DNA from 4 places in the Mesorhizobium sp. WSM4829 genome. Region 3 is predicted to be linked to each of the others. Evidence: riboswitches for the same ligand, from Rfam matches in the RefSeq annotation. Region 3 holds a riboswitch; each other region holds the start of a gene.

Region 1 (4,348 bases), on a different contig from region 3:
GGAGAAGGTGGATCGGCGCGCAGCGCCGAGACGGATGAGGGGTGTTGGCCGGAGTGCCGGCGGTGCCAAGCTGGAGCACCCCTCATCCGACCGAGCTTCGCTCGGCCACCTTCTCCCACAAGGGGAGAAGGCAAGATAAGGCGGAGGCCCTTCCTCACCCTTTGACCGGTATCCAGATTTCCAGCCCGCCATTGCCGCTGCGCGGATCGAATTCGGGGCCGTAGCGCTCGAACTCGGGCGCGTCGGCAATCTTGTGCCCGGAGGCAGGCAGCCATTTGTTCCAGATCGTGTTGACCGTGCGGCGGATGGTCGAGATGTGGTCACGATGGGCGAACACGGCGTATTTCTGCGCCGGCACGCGTACGCGCGAAAACTCCTTCGGCAGGTCCGAAAAATCGGACACCTCGACGCCGGCGATATACTCGAAATTGCCTGCATCGTCGCCGTTGACGCAGACGCCATAGGCGATGTCGCCGACCTCGCCTGGAATGTTGCCGATATAGGGGCCGAACCTTTGCCACTGCATCGGGATGCCGGCGCTGGTTTCGCAGCTGTAGCGCTCGCCGAGACCGGCGATGAGGAATGGCCGGCTGGTTTCGAAACGCGGCGGCTCGAGATTGGTGAGGAAGGACTGGTCCATCAGGATCGGCTCCACGAGATCGAGGTTTTTGAGCGAGCCTTGCGCGCGCACCAGTTCCGGCGTGGTGCCGAACTGGTCGCGGAAGGCACGGGTGAAAGCCTCATGCGAGGCATAGCCGGCGTCGAGCGCGACCGAGAGGATGTCCGGTGCGCCGGCGGCGAGCCTGCGCGCCGCCTCGGTCAGCCGGCGAGAACGCAGGTAGCCCATCACCGAACGGCCGGTCGCCGCGCCGAAAGCCCGCGTCACGTGAAAGCGCGACACGCCGCTGCTGTTGGCGACATCGTCGAGGGAGATGGCCTCCGGCAGATGGCTTTCGACGAACCACAGCGCTTTCTCGGTCGGGTTCATATGGCTCCTTGCTGTGGGACTGCGCATTGGCCAGGTCATGGTATCGCTTCCTGGTGGAGGCAGTTTGATCGAAATTGCGCACCGCGCAATGCGACGCTGGTCGGCAAGTCGAAGGCGTTGGGCGAAGGGCTTGACGGGAGCAGGCGTTGTCTTTTAAGTAGTAACGTTATTACATTACGGGATTCGGTATGCTCGTTCTGACAAGACCATTGCTCGCGGGGCACTCCGAACCCCGGAAACTTATTGCGCTGGGATTGGCGGAAAACTAGGGTGGCTGACTGATGGTCCTCAAGCCGAAAGGCGAGGGGTGAAAAGGGAACACGGTGAGATCTTCGGATCGAGGCCGTGGCTGCCCCCGCAACTGTAAGCGGCGAGCAAAATCCGAAAATGCCACTGGCCGGCAAGGCTGGGAAGGCAGGATGGCGCAAGGACCCGCGAGCCAGGAGACCTGCCATCGCACGAGTTGACCGGACGGGGTGTGCCGGGAGGAGACGTGGACATCGGTCTTGTTGGCCGGTCCAGCTTCCTTCCGTCGCCATTGAGAAAGTGACGGTAAGTTGGACGCCTGCCAGCCTCTTCTTGAAGCGCGTGAACTGAGCGCCACGGCGAATGGCCAGCGCCTGGTCAGTGCGGTCAGCCTTTCGGTCGCGGCGGGAGACCGCCTCGCTATCATCGGCCCCAACGGCGCCGGCAAGACGACGCTGCTGCGCATGCTTTGCGGCACGCTGCGGCCGAGCGCGGGAGATGTGAGATTTTCCGGACGCCGGCTGGAGACGTTTCCGGCCGCCGAGCGGGCGCTGCACATGGCGGTCGTCGGCCAGACCGATCAGCCCGATCCGCGGCTTGCCGTGATCGACTACGTCGGACTTGGGCGGGTCCCGCATGCCGGCTGGCGACGCAGGAGCGAGCAACGCGACGTCGTCGTCGAAGCGCTTCGCAGAACCGGCCTGCTGCCGCTGCTCGGCCGCACGATCGGCTCGCTGTCGGGTGGTGAGCGGCAACGCGCCCAGCTGGCGCGCGCCGTCGCCCAGGAGCCGAAAATCCTGTTCCTCGATGAACCGACCAATCATCTCGATCCGCGCGCCCGCAGCGAACTTCTCGAACTCGTGTCGCAGCTTGGCATGACCGTCGTGGCGGTGCTGCATGATCTGTCGCTGGTCACGCCATTTGCCACCAGGGTCGCGGTGATGAACGAGGCCCGCCTGCAGGCACTCGCCGGTCCGCGCGAGGCGCTGACCAAGCAGTTGATCCGCGAGATTTTCGGCGTCGACGTGCTTCGGCTGCGCCATCCGACCGAAGACCGCGAACTCACGGTGTTCGAAGTCCCGAACCGTGCCTCTTCTGATCTAACCAAGGAGCAACACCCGTGAAACGCCTCGCATTGCCTTTTGCCTCTCTCCTGCTTGCCCAGACCGCCTTCGCTTTCCCGGTAACAGTCGACAGCTGCGGCACGCCGCTGACGTTCGACGCCGCGCCGAAGCGCGCCGTCATCCAGGATATGAACATGGCCGAGATGGCCTTCGCGCTGGGGCTGCAACCGTCGATCGTCGGCCTGACCGGCATCACCGGATGGTACAACGTCGGTCCGGAATTCAAGGCCGGGCAGGGCGCGATTCCGGAACTTGCGCCGAAATACCCGACGCTCGAAAACCTGGTTGCAGTCGAGCCCGATTTCTTCTTCGCCGGCTGGTATTACGGCATGAAGCCGGGCGGCGAGGTAACGCCAGATACGCTGGCGCCGCACGGCATCAAGACGCTGGTGCTGACGGAAAGCTGCATCCATCTCGACAACAACCGCCCCGCCGCCTCGATGGACCTGCTCTACGGCGACATCGAAAAGCTGGGCAGGATTTTCGGCAAGGAAGCCGAGGCGAAAAAACTCGTTTCAGGCTGGAAAGCGCAACTCGCCGATATCACGGCAAAGGTCGGCGACCGCGAGGGGACGCGGGTGTTTCTCTACGACTCCGGCGAAGACAAACCCTTCACATCAGGCAAGTTCGCGATCCCCAGCGCCATGATCGCCGCTGCCGGCGGCGACAACATCATGGCCGACATGCAGACGAGTTGGGGCAACACGGACTGGGAAACGGTCGCTTCCCGCAATCCGCAGTTCCTGATCCTGCTCGACTATCAGGACGGCGGCGGTTACAGGAAACTGCTCGACTTCCTCAAAGTCCATCCGGCAATGAAGGAGACCGATGCGGTCAGGAACGAGCGCTTCGTCGCGCTGCGCTATGCCGAATTGACCCCCGGACCTGCCAACATCGAGGCGATCGGCAAGATCGCCGGCGCGATGCACCCGGAAGCCTTCTGAGCTTGCGCCACAGGGCGTTCGAATTGGCCATGGCAGCAGGAGTGGCAGCAATCGCCGCTCTTGCTCTGCTGTCGATCGCCTATGGATCGACGGTCATAGCGTTGAGCGACGTGATTGCTGCGCTCGGACATGCGGCCGGGTTGGACGGAGATCTCGTGCCCGGTCCGGTGGGCAATATCCCGGTCGGCAATATCCCGGTCGCCAAGATAATTGTCGATCTCAGGCTGCCGCGCACGATCATGGCGATCTGTGTCGGCGCCGGGCTGGGCGTCATCGGCGCGCTGCTGCAGACGGTAACCCGAAACGATCTCGCCGATCCGTTCCTGTTCGGGCTGTCCTCCGGTGCCGGGGCAGGCGCTGTTTCCGTCATCACCATTTTTGGCGACCGTTTCGGCATCTGGACGTTGCCGGTTGCTGCCTTCACCGGCGGCATATTGGCCGCCGGCATCGTGCTTTTGCTGGTTTCGCGGGTGAGGGGGCAAGGCCCCGAACGGCTGATACTGGCCGGGCTTGCCGTCTCGTCATGTTCATCGCCCTGACCAACTATCTCGTCTTCGCCGGAGACCAGCGCGCCGCTCACTCGGTATTGTTCTGGACCATGGGCGGGCTCGGCCTGGCGCGATGGGACAATGTCGGGCTGGCTGCTCTTGGCGCGGGCACCATTCTTGCTTATGGCCTGTGGAACCATCGCAAGCTCGACGCCTTCCTGGCCGGCGAGAATGCTGCCGAAAGCCTGGGCGTGCCGGTTGTGCGGATGCGCAGGACGGCGTTTCTCGTCGCTGCCTTCTCGACGGCGATCCTGGTCTCGGTCGCAGGTGTCATCGGTTTCGTCGGGCTGATGATCCCGCATCTGTCCCGGCCCCTGGCCGGCCCGTTGCATCTGCGCCTGATTGCAAGCTGTGCCCTCTTCGGAGCGATGCTGCTGCTGACAAGCGATCTTCTGGCGCGCACGCTGCTGCCGCCGCAGGAACTGCCGATCGGCATCATCACCAGTTCGGTCGGCGCTTTCTTCGTGGTCACCATGCTCATTCGCAATCGTTCATGAT
Region 2 (4,348 bases), on a different contig from region 3:
ATGCGGCTGCCGAGCAGCTCGAGCTCTTTGCGGAAGATGATCTCCTCGGGCTTTCGCGCGCAGTTGACGAAGCCGACATCTGTCCATGGCGCGCAGTCGTTCAGCCAGCGCAGCATCGACATCATCGGCGTCACGCCTGAGCCGGCCGAAATGAACAGATACTTGGCCGCTGGATGGCTGTGCAGCGAAAAGTCGCCCGCCGGCCCATAGGCCTTCACGTGAACGCCGGGTGTCAGATTGTCGAACATCCAGCGGGTGCCGAGGCTGCCGGCCTGCGCTTTCACCGTCACCGCGATCGAGAACGGCCTCGACGGCGAGGACGACAGCGTATAGGTCCGCATCATCGGGCCCTCGGTGGTCGGCAGTTCCAGCGTCACGAACTGCCCCGGTCTGTAGCGGAACCAGGTCTGGTTGTCAGAGCGGAAGGTGAAGGTCTTCACGTCAGGCGCCTCGTCGCTGACGCCGATGACTTCCAGCACCTGGAGCCTGTCGTTCCAGGGCGCCATCTCGTCGAGATGGCGGTAGAGGCCAAGGTCAGTCATCGCATTCATCCCCTTGAGCTCGTTCAGGCGACGCTGCGCAGCGCCGGCCGCCCGGCCTCGGCAAGGCGCGGCCCGATGAAGGAGGCGTACCATTCGACGAACTGGATGACGCCGCCCTCATGCAGTTCCGAATAGGGGCCGGGCTCATAGGCCGGCGACAGGATGCCGAAGGCGTTTTCCTCGACAATGCGACGGTCCTGGTCGTTGGTCTCGGTCCAGACATGGGTGAGTTCGGCGAGGTCGTAATCGACGCCTTCGACCGCGTCCTTGTGGACAAGCCATTTGGTGGTGACGGCCGTTTCCGTGGCACTGATCGGCAGCACGCGGAAGGTGACGGCATGATCGCCGAGGATATGGTTCCAACTCGTCGGATAGTGATAGAGCAGCAGCGAGCCGATACGGTCGGTCGAAACGCTGTCGGAAAGGTTCTTCTTCACCGCGCGTCTTCCCGTCATCGTGTAGCTGACGGCGTCGCGCAGCAACGGCGCGCGGGTGGCGCGATACTGCCCGGCCGGATCGATGCGGAACTTGCTCGGCAAGCCCGCCGCCTCGCATTTCGCCCAGTGCGCGAGCATCTCTGGATCGCTGTCGGCGCCCTGCACGCCGGTCACGGTCGGCGCTTCCGGGAATGTCTTGCAGAGTTCCGGATGGTTGCCGGCGCAATGGTAGCACTCGCGGTTGTTCTCCCAGACGAGCTTCCAGTTGCCCTTCTCGACGATGGTCGATTCGAAGGCGATTTTTGCCTCGCGCAGCCGGTGCGGCAGGAGGTAAGGCTCGATCATGGCGCGCATCGGCGCGAAGTCGGCCGGCTCGTTGGCCAGGCAGATAAAGATGTAGCCGCCAACGCTTTCGCAAGCCACCGGCTTCAGGCTGAACTGGCTCTTGTCGAAGCCGTCTGCCATCTGACGAGCAAACAACAGCCGGCCATCCAGCTCGTAGGTCCACTGGTGATAGGGGCAGACCAGCTTCGCCGCAGTGCCCTTGTCGGCATTGCAGACACGGCTGCCGCGATGCCGGCAGGAATTGTGGAAGGCATTGATCTTGCCTTGCTGGTCGCGGACCAGCACGACCGGATAGTCGCCGATCTGGGCGGTGATATAGCTGCCAGCTTTCGGCAACTCGCAATCGTGGCCGATGAACAGCCAGTCGCGATACCAGATCAGCTCCATGTCAAGCTTGAAGAAATCTGGATCGGTGTAGAAGGGCTGCTCGAGCGAATAGCCTTGCCTGCGGCCGTGCAAGAGCCTCAGCATGTCGTTGCGCGCGTCCATGTCCTGTCCTCGTGTAAGGACTGAACTGGTGGTGATGGAGGGAGGACCGTTTGCACGCCGGCGACAGGGCCGGACGTGCATCATCCACCTCTTGACCGCCCACCGCGATCAGTCGAGTCTGAAAATCTCGGGCTGGTTTCCGGGCTCTGGAGTGTCCTTGCGGACTCGTCGCGACACCTTCCCAGGCTTGTGGCCCAGTGGTCTCCCGTTGCGACTTGAACTCCACCACCGTTGCGGGGGCAGCGCCGGGTTCTGACCGGCTTCCCAATTCTCCGCTTCGTCGTCACCAAGCGGCACCTGAGATGGCGTGATCTAATCATGCCGGCCGGCTGACTGCCGGCATGAAAGCGACATCGTATCCATGCGGCGCGACACCGCCGGCGAAACCTGCAGGTTTATATCTGCAGGGCTGAAACCGCACTTTGTCGGCGGCCATTGTCGGCTGCCGTGACATCGAATCCGACCCGCGGCGGAAACCAGGAAGGTTAACAGTTTACAAAAGTGACTATTAGCCGCTTCTAAAATCGAACCGAACGGTTCGTTTCTGTTGACAATGCGTGCAGCACGCTGTGAACGCAAATTCGCCAATCCGTCAAATCATGAATGGCTAATTTTGAATAAGCTATTGAAAACAAACCATAAAACCATGGTAGTAGATGTCTCTGGTACAATTTCAAGGTGTAGATTCTTGGTCCACACGGAACAACTTCGTGATTGGAATCCGCCGAATGGCCTTCCCACATCGGGGCTGTCCGAACGACGCGCGCATCCTCCCAAGACACGCCGCTAGACGGACTGAAGACCAAGATACTGGAGTACTAAAATGAAAAAGATCGCTCTTGCTGCCGTCGCCGTTCTGGCCATCACCGGCAGCGCCTTTGCCGGCAGCGACCATTATGGGTCCGACGCCGCCAACCAGCCGACTGCTTCGGTCGACAGCTCGTATACGGCCTCTGTCCAGACGCCGGCTCACGCTGAAAAGCAGCCCGTTGGCCAGGGCGCCGACCGCAACCTTTTCGGCAACAATTAACAGCTGGTCCCAAACAGCAAAGTGGCGGTCCGCCGCTCGGGATCTGAGGAACTCAGGAGTATTTGAAATGAAGAAGCTCATTCTTGCCACCGCCGCCATTGTGGCCATCTCCGGCAGCGCTTTTGCCGGCAGCGACAACTTTGGATCGAACGGCGCCAACCAGCCGGCCGCTGCGGTCGACAGCAACTCGTACACGGCTTCGATTGGGAATTCGGCTTCGGCGCAGAATCCGGTTCCGGCTGACGAGAAACCCGTCAACGGCAGCGACCGCAACCTGTTCGGCAACAACTAACAGTTCGTTCCAACAGCGGCGGCGGCATTTGCCCGCCGGGCTGGCGGAACCAAGAAAATCCAGGAGTTTTGAAAATGAAGAAGATCGTTCTTACCGCCGCCGCGCTTTTGATTGCTGCGGGCGGCGCTTTTGCCGGTAGCGACAACCTTGGCAGAACCGACATCAACAAGCAGGCGACCATCAGCGTCGACAACACGCAGACTTCTTCGGTACGCAATACCGGCTCGCCGGTCTACAAGCTGCTCAACTCGTCGGGCGACGTACAGAAGTCCGCCCCGCAGGGCAGCGACCGGAACCTGTTCGGCCGCTAGCGCATCGGCCCGAAAATCGGTTCGATTTTCGGAAAGCACGATGCGCAAGGTTAAAGTGTTAGAGCGTACTTTTGTGCGTCCACTTGGGCGCACGTCGCTCTAGCAGCGACCGGAACGCACAAGACCGGCGGGCTTTGCCCGCCGCTCTCGTTTTTGGGTCACCAACTTCCAGCAGTTCGGCTGCCGCTCTCAGGCTGCCTTTGCTTCCGCCTTGTGGAGCGTGAATGAATGTCCGTCGGCGTCGAAAATATGCAGGTCGCCGGCATCGGCATTCAACCGTAGCGCAGCACCGCGCTTGACCTCGACATTGCCTGGCAGCTTGGTGACCAGCGGCAGGTCGGCGCGGCCGATGTCGACATAGACGAGCTGGACCTCGCCGAGTTGCTCGACATAATCCACCGTTCCCTCGAAAAGATAATCCGCACCGGTGGCGATCGTCAGATCTTCCGGCCGCACGCCGAAGCTCACCGAAGCGCCCTTCACCGACGCCGGCGTGGCGATCGGCACCGTCGCCTTGCGCCCGCCGACATGACTGACGATGGTCGGGTCGCCTGATTTGTCGATCGTCGCCGGCAGGATGTTCATGGCCGGCGAGCCGATGAACTGGGCGACGAACAGATTGCCGGGTCTCTTGTAGAGCTCCATCGGCGTGCCGACCTGCTCGATATGGCCCTCCTTGAGCACCACGATGCGGTCGGCCAGCGTCATCGCCTCGACCTGGTCGTGGGTGACGTAGATCATCGTTGTAGCAGGCATCGATTCCTTGAGCTTGGCGATCTCGATGCGGGTGGCGACGCGCAGCGCCGCGTCGAGGTTCGACAGCGGCTCGTCGAACAGGAAGACCTTGGGGTTGCGCACGATGGCGCGGCCGATGGCGACGCGCTGGCGCTGGCCGCCCGACA
Region 3 (4,348 bases):
TTGGCCATCTTGGCGCGGTGGCGTTGCTCGTCCCTGTCGTCGATAGCGGTCATATCATTTCACCTTGAGCGGCAGCCCCGCCACCATCAGCAGCACCGTGCCGGCGACGGCGGCGACCTGCTGGTTGAGCCGGCCGGCGGCATCGCGAAACCGGCGGGCAAGCGCATTGTCGGGCACGATGCCTTGCCCGACCTCGTTGGAAACCACGAACCACGGCCCGCGCGGCCGCGACAGCACATCCGCCAGCCCTCGGCATTCGGCCTCAAGGTCGCGTTCGGCCAGCATGTGGTTGGACAGCCACAGCGTCAGGCAGTCGATCAGGACTGGCCGGCCGTCAGGCAGCGCCTCGATCGCGCCGACGAGATCGAGCGGCGCGTCGATGGTCGTCCAGCCCTCGCCGCGCCGTGCCCGGTGCAGCGCGATGCGTTCGCGCATCTCGTCGTCATATGCTTGCGCCGTGGCGATATAGGCCCACGGCGCCGGACAGTCCGTCACCAGGCTTTCGGCATGCGCGCTCTTGCCCGAGCGTGCACCGCCGACGACCAGGGTCAGCTTGCTGCCTGGAGCAGCGCGATCAGGCAAGGCTGTCGCGCAGGCTGGTTGCGGTGCCGGTCAAGCGGCCGCGCAACAAGCCGACGACGGCGCCGAGCACCAGCCAGAACACCAGATTGGTCAGCGTCACCGCCACCACGAACTGGTGGTGCAGGCCTTCCGGGATCGGCGATTCGAAACTGTCGGGCTGCGGCGCGCCGACAATATGCGGCGCGACGATCAACGCCACGGCAATCACCGCCAGCGGCAGCGATTTGCGAAAGGCGAGCAGCCCGAGACCGGCAGCCGTCGCCACCACGGTCGCCGTCCACCAGATCTGGCGCTGGGCGAGATCGGCCGCCGGCATCGCTGGCAGTTCGGGCGGCAGGCCAAGGTTCGGGGCCAGCGTGAACACGGCAAAGCCGGCAACGCCCCAGAACAGGCCCAGTCGCCAATTGCCGATGCCGCCGGCGAATTCCGAAGCGGCGACCAGGATCAGCGCAAAGCCGATGCCGGTGACGACGTTGGCAACGACGTTGAAGGCGAAGCGCTCGAAGCCATCGGCCGGCGCCCAGCCTTCCTCTTCCGCGATGACAGCTTCAGCCGGCACGACGCTGCTCATGGCATTGCTGCCTGCTGCGGCCGGCGACAAACCATGGTCATGCGTGTGACCACCGCCGGCCTGTTCGTAGACTTCCGCCTTGAGGATGAGTGGCACCGTGGCGTAGGCCTGCATGCAGGCGAGAACGACGCCGGCCACTAGCCCTGCGATCGCCGCGATGAACACGACGTTGCGAAACAGTGTCATGGTGTCAGCCCCTCGTCAGTGGCAGGGAAAGCCCATCGAATGGCGATAGTCGTGGGCGGCATTGTGGACCGCATCGATATGCGAGAAGCCGACAAAACCCATGACGAAAACGCCGAGAAATGCAGCAAGCGCCAACTGCACGAAGCGCGACTGCGAGGAGACGGAAGCGCCGAGCGAGACGGAAGCGGTATTCATGTCTTGTCCTTTCGCCCTCCACCCGAGGGCATAGAAGTCAGTTCTCCTGTCGCCGGCAGGTCTCCTGGCTCGCGGATCAGCGCCCTTCCCCACCTTCCCGAAGAAGCTCTTCCCGAAGAAAATCTTCAGTGGCATATGGAGAGGACTACCGCACACAGTTGCGGGGGCAGCCACGGCATCGGGCGAATTTTGCCCCTACCGCATTCCCTCTTGGTTCCAAAACGGAACCGACGACGGGTGCGACTATAGGCAGAATCGCCGCGCCCGGCAAACCAAATTCCGCCAGCTAGCAGCGCGAATGCGCCGTCAAGGTAATCGTTTCTCGTGGGCTCTTCCTTCTCCCCTTGTGGGAGAAGGTGGCCTCGCGAAGCGAGGTCGGATGAGGGGTGTTCCAGCTTGGCAAAAGCCGCGCTCCGTCCAACACCCCTCTTCCGTCTTGGCGCTGCTCGCCAATCCACAAGGGGAGAAGGAAGAAGGGCGGCGCCTTGTCTTCTTTTGTCCGGGGCAACCATGATAGTCGTCTTGCAGCACTGAATCAGATTGCGAGACCATGACCATTCCTACGCCGGCCGTTCAGGACCGATCCAGGCGCATCATCGCTATCGACGTCGCCCGCGGCATCGCTTTGCTTGCCATGGCGAGCTACCATTTCACCTGGGATCTCGAATTCTTCGGCTACACCGATCCCGGCCTGACTGCCTTTGGCTGGTGGAAATTCTACGCGCGCTGCATCGCTTCGACCTTCCTGTTCCTGGTCGGCGTCAGCCTGTTCCTTGCCCATGGCAAGCAAATCCGCTGGAACGGCTTCTGGAAACGCTTCGCCATGGTCGGCGGGGCGGCGCTCGGCATATCGGCCGCCACCAGGCTTGCCACACCCGACAGTTTCATCTTCTTCGGCATCCTGCACGAGATCGCGCTCGCCAGCCTGCTCGGCCTGGCGTTTCTGCGGCTGCCGGCGCTGCTGACGCTGGTTGTCGCTGCTTTCGTCATCACCGCGCCGCTCTACCTCAGGTCCGAGATCTTCGATCATCCGGCCCTGTGGTGGGTCGGCCTGTCGGCAACCAACCCGCGCTCCAACGATTATGTCCCGCTGTTTCCATGGTTCGGCGCTGTGCTTGCCGGCATCGCAGCGGCAAAGCTTGCCTTCGCCTCCGGCATGCTGACGCGGCTGGCGGGCCTGACGCCCGGCCGCTGGACTAATCCGCTGGTCTTTATCGGCCGGCACAGCCTCGCCTTCTATCTGATCCACCAGCCGGTGCTGATCGGCTCGGTCTGGCTGATTTCGCAAGTCATGCCGGCAGCGGTCGAAACCAGGCAGGTCACCTTCCTGAAAGAGTGCCAGGCATCGTGCGAGCAATCGCGCGACACGGAGTTCTGCAGCAGCTATTGTGTCTGCATGCTCGATACGCTCGAGGGCGAGGCCACGCTTGATCGGCTCTACCGCAACGACCAGGCTGCGGAATGGAAGGCGCATCTCGACGAGCTCGCCGGCGCCTGCACTGCCAAGGCCGACGGCACTTTGATGGAGGGAGGAGCACAATGACCGACCATCAGCAGAAACCGGGCCAACAGAAACCGGGACAGCAAAAACCGGGGTTTATACCGTGGCCGCCGCTGATCTATGTCGCGGCCATCGCCGTCAGCATCGCGCTTGGCTTGCTTTATCCGCTGCCATGGATCGGCGGCCTTTTGGGCGACATCCTGTTCGCGGCCGGCTGGGTGGCATTGTTCGGCGTCGTCGCACTCTGGTTCACGGCGATCCGCATCATGATCCGGGCAAAGACGACGCTCCACCCGAACGCCGTGCCGGACCATCTGGTTACATCGGGCCCCTTCGCCGTCAGCCGCAATCCGATCTATCTGGCCAACACGCTGCTGATGATCGGCGTCGCCCTTATCTCGGGGAACGTATGGTTCCTACCGCTGGCGATCATCGCCGCCTATGCAACGCAGAAAATGGCGATCGAGGGCGAGGAAAAAGTTCTGGCAACGAAATTCGGCAAGAAATACCGGGATTACGCGAAAATTGTGCGGCGCTGGATTTGAGGCAGCGCCGAAGCTGCCAATCTCCCCCCTTGTGGGGGAGATGTCCGGCAGGACAGAGGGGGGCGCTGTCCCTCCAGCGTCTAAGTTCAGGTGTTGACGCCAAGCTCCACCAGCCGCTCGACGCAGGACTCCTCGGCCTGGTCGAGCTCGGCCAGGGTCTCTTCGAGGTCGCGGCGCTTCTGCCGCAGATCCTCGCGCTTTTCCTCGATGCGCTTGATCATCAGGTTGAGCTGACCGACCTCGCCGGGCGGCTCCTTGTACATCTGGATGATTTCGCGGATCTCGTTGATCGAAAAGCCGAGCCTCTTGCCGCGCATGATCTGGCGGATGAGATGCCGGTCCGACGGGCGAAACAGCCGCGTGCGGCCGCGCCGCACCGGCTGCACCAGCCCCTCGTCCTCGTAGAAGCGCAGCGTCCGCGTCGAAACGTCGAATTCGCGGGTCAGTTCGGTTATCGAATAATATTCCCGCATCATCACTCCAAATGCCCGGCCGTGCTGCGAGTTCCAACCATGCGGCCTCGCTATCCGCACGCGTGTCAGAATCGGCCAAAGGCTGTTCCAAAATCTCGCATGGCATTTACGTAAAAGTCAATTGAGCGGGCGTCGCTCACACGCCGAACCACCATGTGGCGAGGCCGAGAAAGGCAAAGAAGCCGACGACGTCGGTGACCGTCGTGACGAAAACCGCCGAAGCCACGGCCGGGTCGATCTTGAACCGGTCGAGCAGCAGCGGGATCAGGATGCCGGCAAGTGCGGCCACGAACAT
Region 4 (4,348 bases), on a different contig from region 3:
CGCCCGAAACACGCTGGCCGATCTTGTATTCGGTCACCGCCGCACCGAAATCGGCGACCGTGCCGACGAACTCGTGGCCGGTCACCATCGGCACCGGCACGGTCTTCTGCGCCCACTGGTCCCAATTGTAGATGTGAACGTCGGTACCGCAGATCGCGGTCTTCTTCACTTTGATCAGAACGTCGTTGGGGCCGATTTCCGGCACTGGCACTTCTTCCATCCAGATGCCCGGCTCGGCCTTGGCCTTGACCAGCGCCTTCATCATGTTCGACATCAGTAGCTCCTTACACCTTGGTTGATTCCGCTCCTCGCCACTGCTCGGGTAGCCTGCACGGCGAAAAAGGTACGCTCGGAGAGCGCAGCTTTGATTCTTGGACCGATAGTAATGTGAGCGGCTGCCTTTGCGTCGAAGCAACATTCCACCGCGAGCCGTGCGCATGAAAAGCTCCGTTCCAGCGAACCTCAGCAGAAGCGGAGCAAACGCCATGCCAGATGCAGCCAAGTTTCAATTAAAGCGATGAGTAATGGTCGCAGCTTGCGGCTGGGCGGTATGTCGATGTCCGCCACATGCGACGCATTCCCTCGATACCGATGCTCTCGATGGTCGATCTCGCCGCCGATATCTCGATGGTGCCGGTGCACAGGCGGCATCCGCAAGCGTTCGCCCCTCAGTGAAGTGTCTGTTGACCCCTGGCTGTGTGAGAGGCTGAAGCTCATGGACAAAGCCGCCTTCCCCCATTTCGTGATCGAGATCATCCGTCCTTCGGACCAGAAGCGCTTCCCGGATCCTGCCCGCCGCTGGGCCGTCGAGCGGACCTTCGGCTGGACGACAAGGGTGGGGACTCGCGCGCGTCGACCGACCTGTGCGCGGCTTTTCGATGTCGTCCTTTCTGCTTTGAAATTGTCTGCGAAGCCCGCTGGTCACATGTTTGCCGGTCACAGTGGCCTAGCGACCTGCGCCTGCACTTTCTCCCGCAGCGCGCATGCTGCAGCGACCATGTTGATGAGGGCAGGGCGGACCTCCTCCCATTTCCTTGTTTTGAGGCCACAGTCCGGATTCACCCACAATTGGCCGTCCGACAGTCGCTCGCGGGCAAGTTGGGCGAGATGCAAAATCTCGCCAATCTCCGGGACACGTGGTGAGTGAATGTCGTAGACGCCAGGACCGATTTCGTTGGGATATTTGGACTTTGTGAAGGCGTCCAGCAGTTCCATTTTGGAGCGCGACGTCTCGATCGAAATGACGTCCGCGTCCAGTTCAGCAATCGAGTCGATGATCTCATTGAACTCCGAATAGCACATGTGGGTGTGAATTTGGGTCGCGTCCTCTACACCCGTTGAAGCGAGACGGAAGCATTCGACTGCCCAGCCGAGATAATGTTTCCAATCGGACTTCCGCAGGGGCAAGCCTTCGCGAAACGCGGCCTCATCGATCTGGATCACCCTTGCGCCAGCTCTTTCAAGGTCGGCCACTTCATCGCGGATGGCGAGTGCGATCTGGCGGCAGGCCTTGGCGCGGGGTACGTCGTCGCGAACAAAAGACCAGTTAAGAATCGTCACTGGGCCTGTGAGCATGCCCTTCACCGGCTTTTTCGTTAGCGACTGGGCAAATTGCCACCAGAGAACCGTCATCGGATTGGGCCGCGATACGTCGCCGAAGATGATGGGAGGGCGCACCAGCCGGGAGCCGTAACTTTGCACCCAGCCATGCTGGGTGAAGGCGAGGCCGGACAGCTGCTCGCCGAAATGCTGGACCCTGTCGTTTCGTTCGAACTCGCCATGTACCAGCACGTCCAGCCCGATCTCCTCCTGCCAGCGGACCGCCGCCTCGGTCTCCTTCTCCAGGAAGGCCTGGTAATCGACATAGCTCAGCCGGCCCTTCGCATGAGCGGAGCGCGCCCTGCGCACCTCGGGCGTCTGCGGGAAGGACCCGATCGTCGTCGTCGGGAACGGCGGCAGGCCGAGCGTGTCAGCCTGGACTCTGGAGCGCTTGGCAAATGCGCTCTTTCGTTGCTTCATGGCGCCGTCAATGCTGATAACCCGCCCATGGACGAGCGGATCATGGACCTTTCCAGACATTGCGCGCGCCGCGGCCGCCTCGGCAGAAGCTTTCAGTGCGCCTGCTACGGCCTCCCTGCCTTCGGATAAGGCTTGGGCCAGCACAAGCAGCTCTTCACTCTTCTGGGCGGCGAATGCCAGCCACGAACTGACATCCACATCGAGCGCGGTCTCCATCCGCAGGTCCATCGGCACATGAAGCATCGAGCAGGACGGCGCAATCTCGACGCGATCCAGCGGCCAGCCGGCAACTACCGGCTTGATGCGGTCGAGAATGGCAGCCAGGTTCGCGCGCCAGACGTTGCGGCCGTCGATCAAGCCAAGTGAGAGCACCAGATCCTTCGGTGCGAGCCGACCAACCGTCTCCAACTGCTCGGGAGCGCGCACGAGGTCGAGATGCAGGCCCGCCAGGCGCAGCGAAAGCGCGGTCTCCAGATTGTCTCCCAGCGGCCCGAAATAGGTCGCCAGCATAATTTTCAACTTGGGCGCGGCTTTCGACAGCTGCCCATAGGTGAATTCGAAGGCAGCTCGTTCGTTCGGGTTAAGATCGAGCACAAGGGCCGGCTCATCAATCTGCACCCAGTCGGCCCCCGAGAGATCCAGCCTCTGCAGGAGTTGCTCGTAGACGGGCAGCAGGCGCGGTAGGAGCGCTATGGGATTGAAGCCCTGGTCGGGAGACTTCGCCAGCTTGAGGAAGGTCACCGGTCCAAGGATGACCGGGCGTGCCGGAGCTGGGCGACGATCAGACATTCGCCCTCTCGTCGGCGAAACCAGTCGATCACTTTCTGGAGGCAAAAGAGCTCGGCATCCATACACGCGTATCGGTCGCCGGCGAGAACTGAAATTCGCGCTCGAAAGGCTTGGCCGTCGACACTAGGTTGGCAGCAGACGCCAGCTGGAGCGAGCAGCACGATTTTCCGGACCAGTAGCTTTTGCTGCGGTGTCGAGCACATGGTCATACAGTGAGAAATCGTTCGACGGGATTTTCGACACGCCGCGGTCGATGTAGTGGTAGTTAGTGTCGAACCATTTGGTCATTTCCATCGCGGTTACGCGCTGCCCCTGAACTGCATGCCCGTGACTGGCGTGTCCACAACCGCAGTATCGCCGTGCCAGCTCGTTACGGCTGGACGGGCGGCGAGGTCCCGCTTGACATCTACTTCGCGATAGCGCGCGGGACGACATGCCAAGCGTTGCTATGGGAACTTGCTGGGAGACATTCATTCCATACCCCGATGGTTGCGGCGGGGACAAGGAAGGCGCTAGCAGGCCGGCATAAACGCCGAGCTGCCGCGGCCACCAGACACCCCGCCCGTGGACGTTGTTTACCGTGGCAGGTCTCCTGGCTCGCGGGTCACAGCCTCTGCCCCGTCTTCCCGGGGCAGTTCGCCCCAGTGACATTGATGGGTTTGGCTCGCCGCTTACAATTGCGGGGGCAGCGCCGGCATTGCACCGGCTTCCCTCTTAGCTCCGCTACGGCAACGCCTAGCGGAGAACCACGACACGCGAACAATCGCAGCAGCCCGCTTTGTTGCCGTATAAAGAAATGTTTATGTGTTTATGTGAACCGTTCACCTGCGGCGTGTTTCCAAAGTAGCAGGTCGCGGTAGAGCTGAGCCATTTGCGCCACTCGCCGGTCTGCGCAGGCTGTGCCTGGCCGCTCGGGCAATCTGCCAGTCTACGATCCCGGCTCAAAACAACTTTCGTCAAAAAGGGTGTTGGCCATCATGATCGGCCGGCAGTACTGGCCCGAAGTGCGACAACGTCCCTGAGCCTCAACGATCAGAAATTCGGAGAAAAACCGCCATCCTTCACGCAGGCACGCGACATTTCCATTTACCCGCGCCTGTCTGGACAGCCTGCACTACGGCAAGGTGGGCAGCACCTCGCGGAAATGCTGCCCTACAACAGCCCCGCCTGCGTGGCCTCGCGGCGCAAATTCTGCCGCGGCCTGGGGCCGATCTGCTGGATCACCAATCCGGCCGCCAGTGAGCCAAGGTCGCCGCAGGTCTGCAGGTCGCGGCCTTGCGTGTAGCCATGCAGGAAGCCGGCGGCATAGAGATCGCCGGCGCCTGTCGTGTCGACCAGTTCCTTGATTGCGGTCGCCTTGATCACCACCGTTTCGCCGCCGCGCACGATCACCGAACCTTTTTCAGAGCGGGTCACGGCGGCGACCCTGCAATCCTTGCGGATCTGGGCCAGCGCCTCGTCGAATGACGATGTCTGGTAGAGCGACTTGATCTCGTGGCTGTTGGCAAAGACGATGTCGACCATGCCCGAACGCATCAGG

What was found. Region 3 has a riboswitch for cobalamin ahead of AC0L17_RS11710 (CbtB domain-containing protein). Riboswitches for the same ligand answer to the same signal wherever they lie in the genome.
Region 1: linked by a shared signal. The riboswitch ahead of AC0L17_RS30695 (ABC transporter ATP-binding protein) and the one ahead of AC0L17_RS11710 (CbtB domain-containing protein) in region 3 are both predicted to bind cobalamin.
Region 2: linked by a shared signal. The riboswitch ahead of AC0L17_RS02270 (aromatic ring-hydroxylating oxygenase subunit alpha) and the one ahead of AC0L17_RS11710 (CbtB domain-containing protein) in region 3 are both predicted to bind cobalamin.
Region 4: linked by a shared signal. The riboswitch ahead of metE (5-methyltetrahydropteroyltriglutamate--homocysteine S-methyltransferase) and the one ahead of AC0L17_RS11710 (CbtB domain-containing protein) in region 3 are both predicted to bind cobalamin.

The regions. Positions count from the first base shown of each region.
Region 1 is NZ_JBVVQJ010000050.1:1,389-5,736, forward strand. It holds gene AC0L17_RS30690 (AraC family transcriptional regulator) at 155-988, opposite strand; cobalamin riboswitch at 1,254-1,458, shown strand; gene AC0L17_RS30695 (ABC transporter ATP-binding protein) at 1,546-2,358, shown strand; gene AC0L17_RS30700 (ABC transporter substrate-binding protein) at 2,355-3,302, shown strand; partial or broken gene AC0L17_RS30705 (FecCD family ABC transporter permease) at 3,332-4,347, shown strand.
Region 2 is NZ_JBVVQJ010000001.1:496,646-500,993, forward strand. It holds partial or broken gene AC0L17_RS02265 (FAD-binding oxidoreductase) at 1-542, opposite strand, end outside; gene AC0L17_RS02270 (aromatic ring-hydroxylating oxygenase subunit alpha) at 566-1,813, opposite strand; cobalamin riboswitch at 1,927-2,129, opposite strand; gene AC0L17_RS02275 (DUF680 domain-containing protein) at 2,637-2,843, shown strand; gene AC0L17_RS02280 (DUF680 domain-containing protein) at 2,911-3,135, shown strand; gene AC0L17_RS02285 (DUF680 domain-containing protein) at 3,210-3,446, shown strand; gene AC0L17_RS02290 (ABC transporter ATP-binding protein) at 3,636-4,348, opposite strand, start outside.
Region 3 is NZ_JBVVQJ010000009.1:160,423-164,770, forward strand. It holds gene cobO (cob(I)yrinic acid a,c-diamide adenosyltransferase) at 1-53, opposite strand, end outside; gene cobU (bifunctional adenosylcobinamide kinase/adenosylcobinamide-phosphate guanylyltransferase) at 55-552, opposite strand; gene AC0L17_RS11705 (CbtA family protein) at 575-1,339, opposite strand; gene AC0L17_RS11710 (CbtB domain-containing protein) at 1,355-1,534, opposite strand; cobalamin riboswitch at 1,572-1,781, opposite strand; gene AC0L17_RS11715 (heparan-alpha-glucosaminide N-acetyltransferase) at 2,085-3,077, shown strand; gene AC0L17_RS11720 (methyltransferase family protein) at 3,074-3,580, shown strand; gene AC0L17_RS11725 (MerR family transcriptional regulator) at 3,667-4,053, opposite strand; gene mgtE (magnesium transporter) at 4,190-4,348, opposite strand, start outside.
Region 4 is NZ_JBVVQJ010000042.1:28,347-32,694, reverse strand. It holds gene tdh (L-threonine 3-dehydrogenase) at 1-274, opposite strand, end outside; gene AC0L17_RS28855 (hypothetical protein) at 463-756, opposite strand; partial or broken gene metE (5-methyltetrahydropteroyltriglutamate--homocysteine S-methyltransferase) at 937-3,174, opposite strand; cobalamin riboswitch at 3,374-3,574, opposite strand; gene AC0L17_RS28845 (adenosine kinase) at 3,961-4,348, opposite strand, start outside.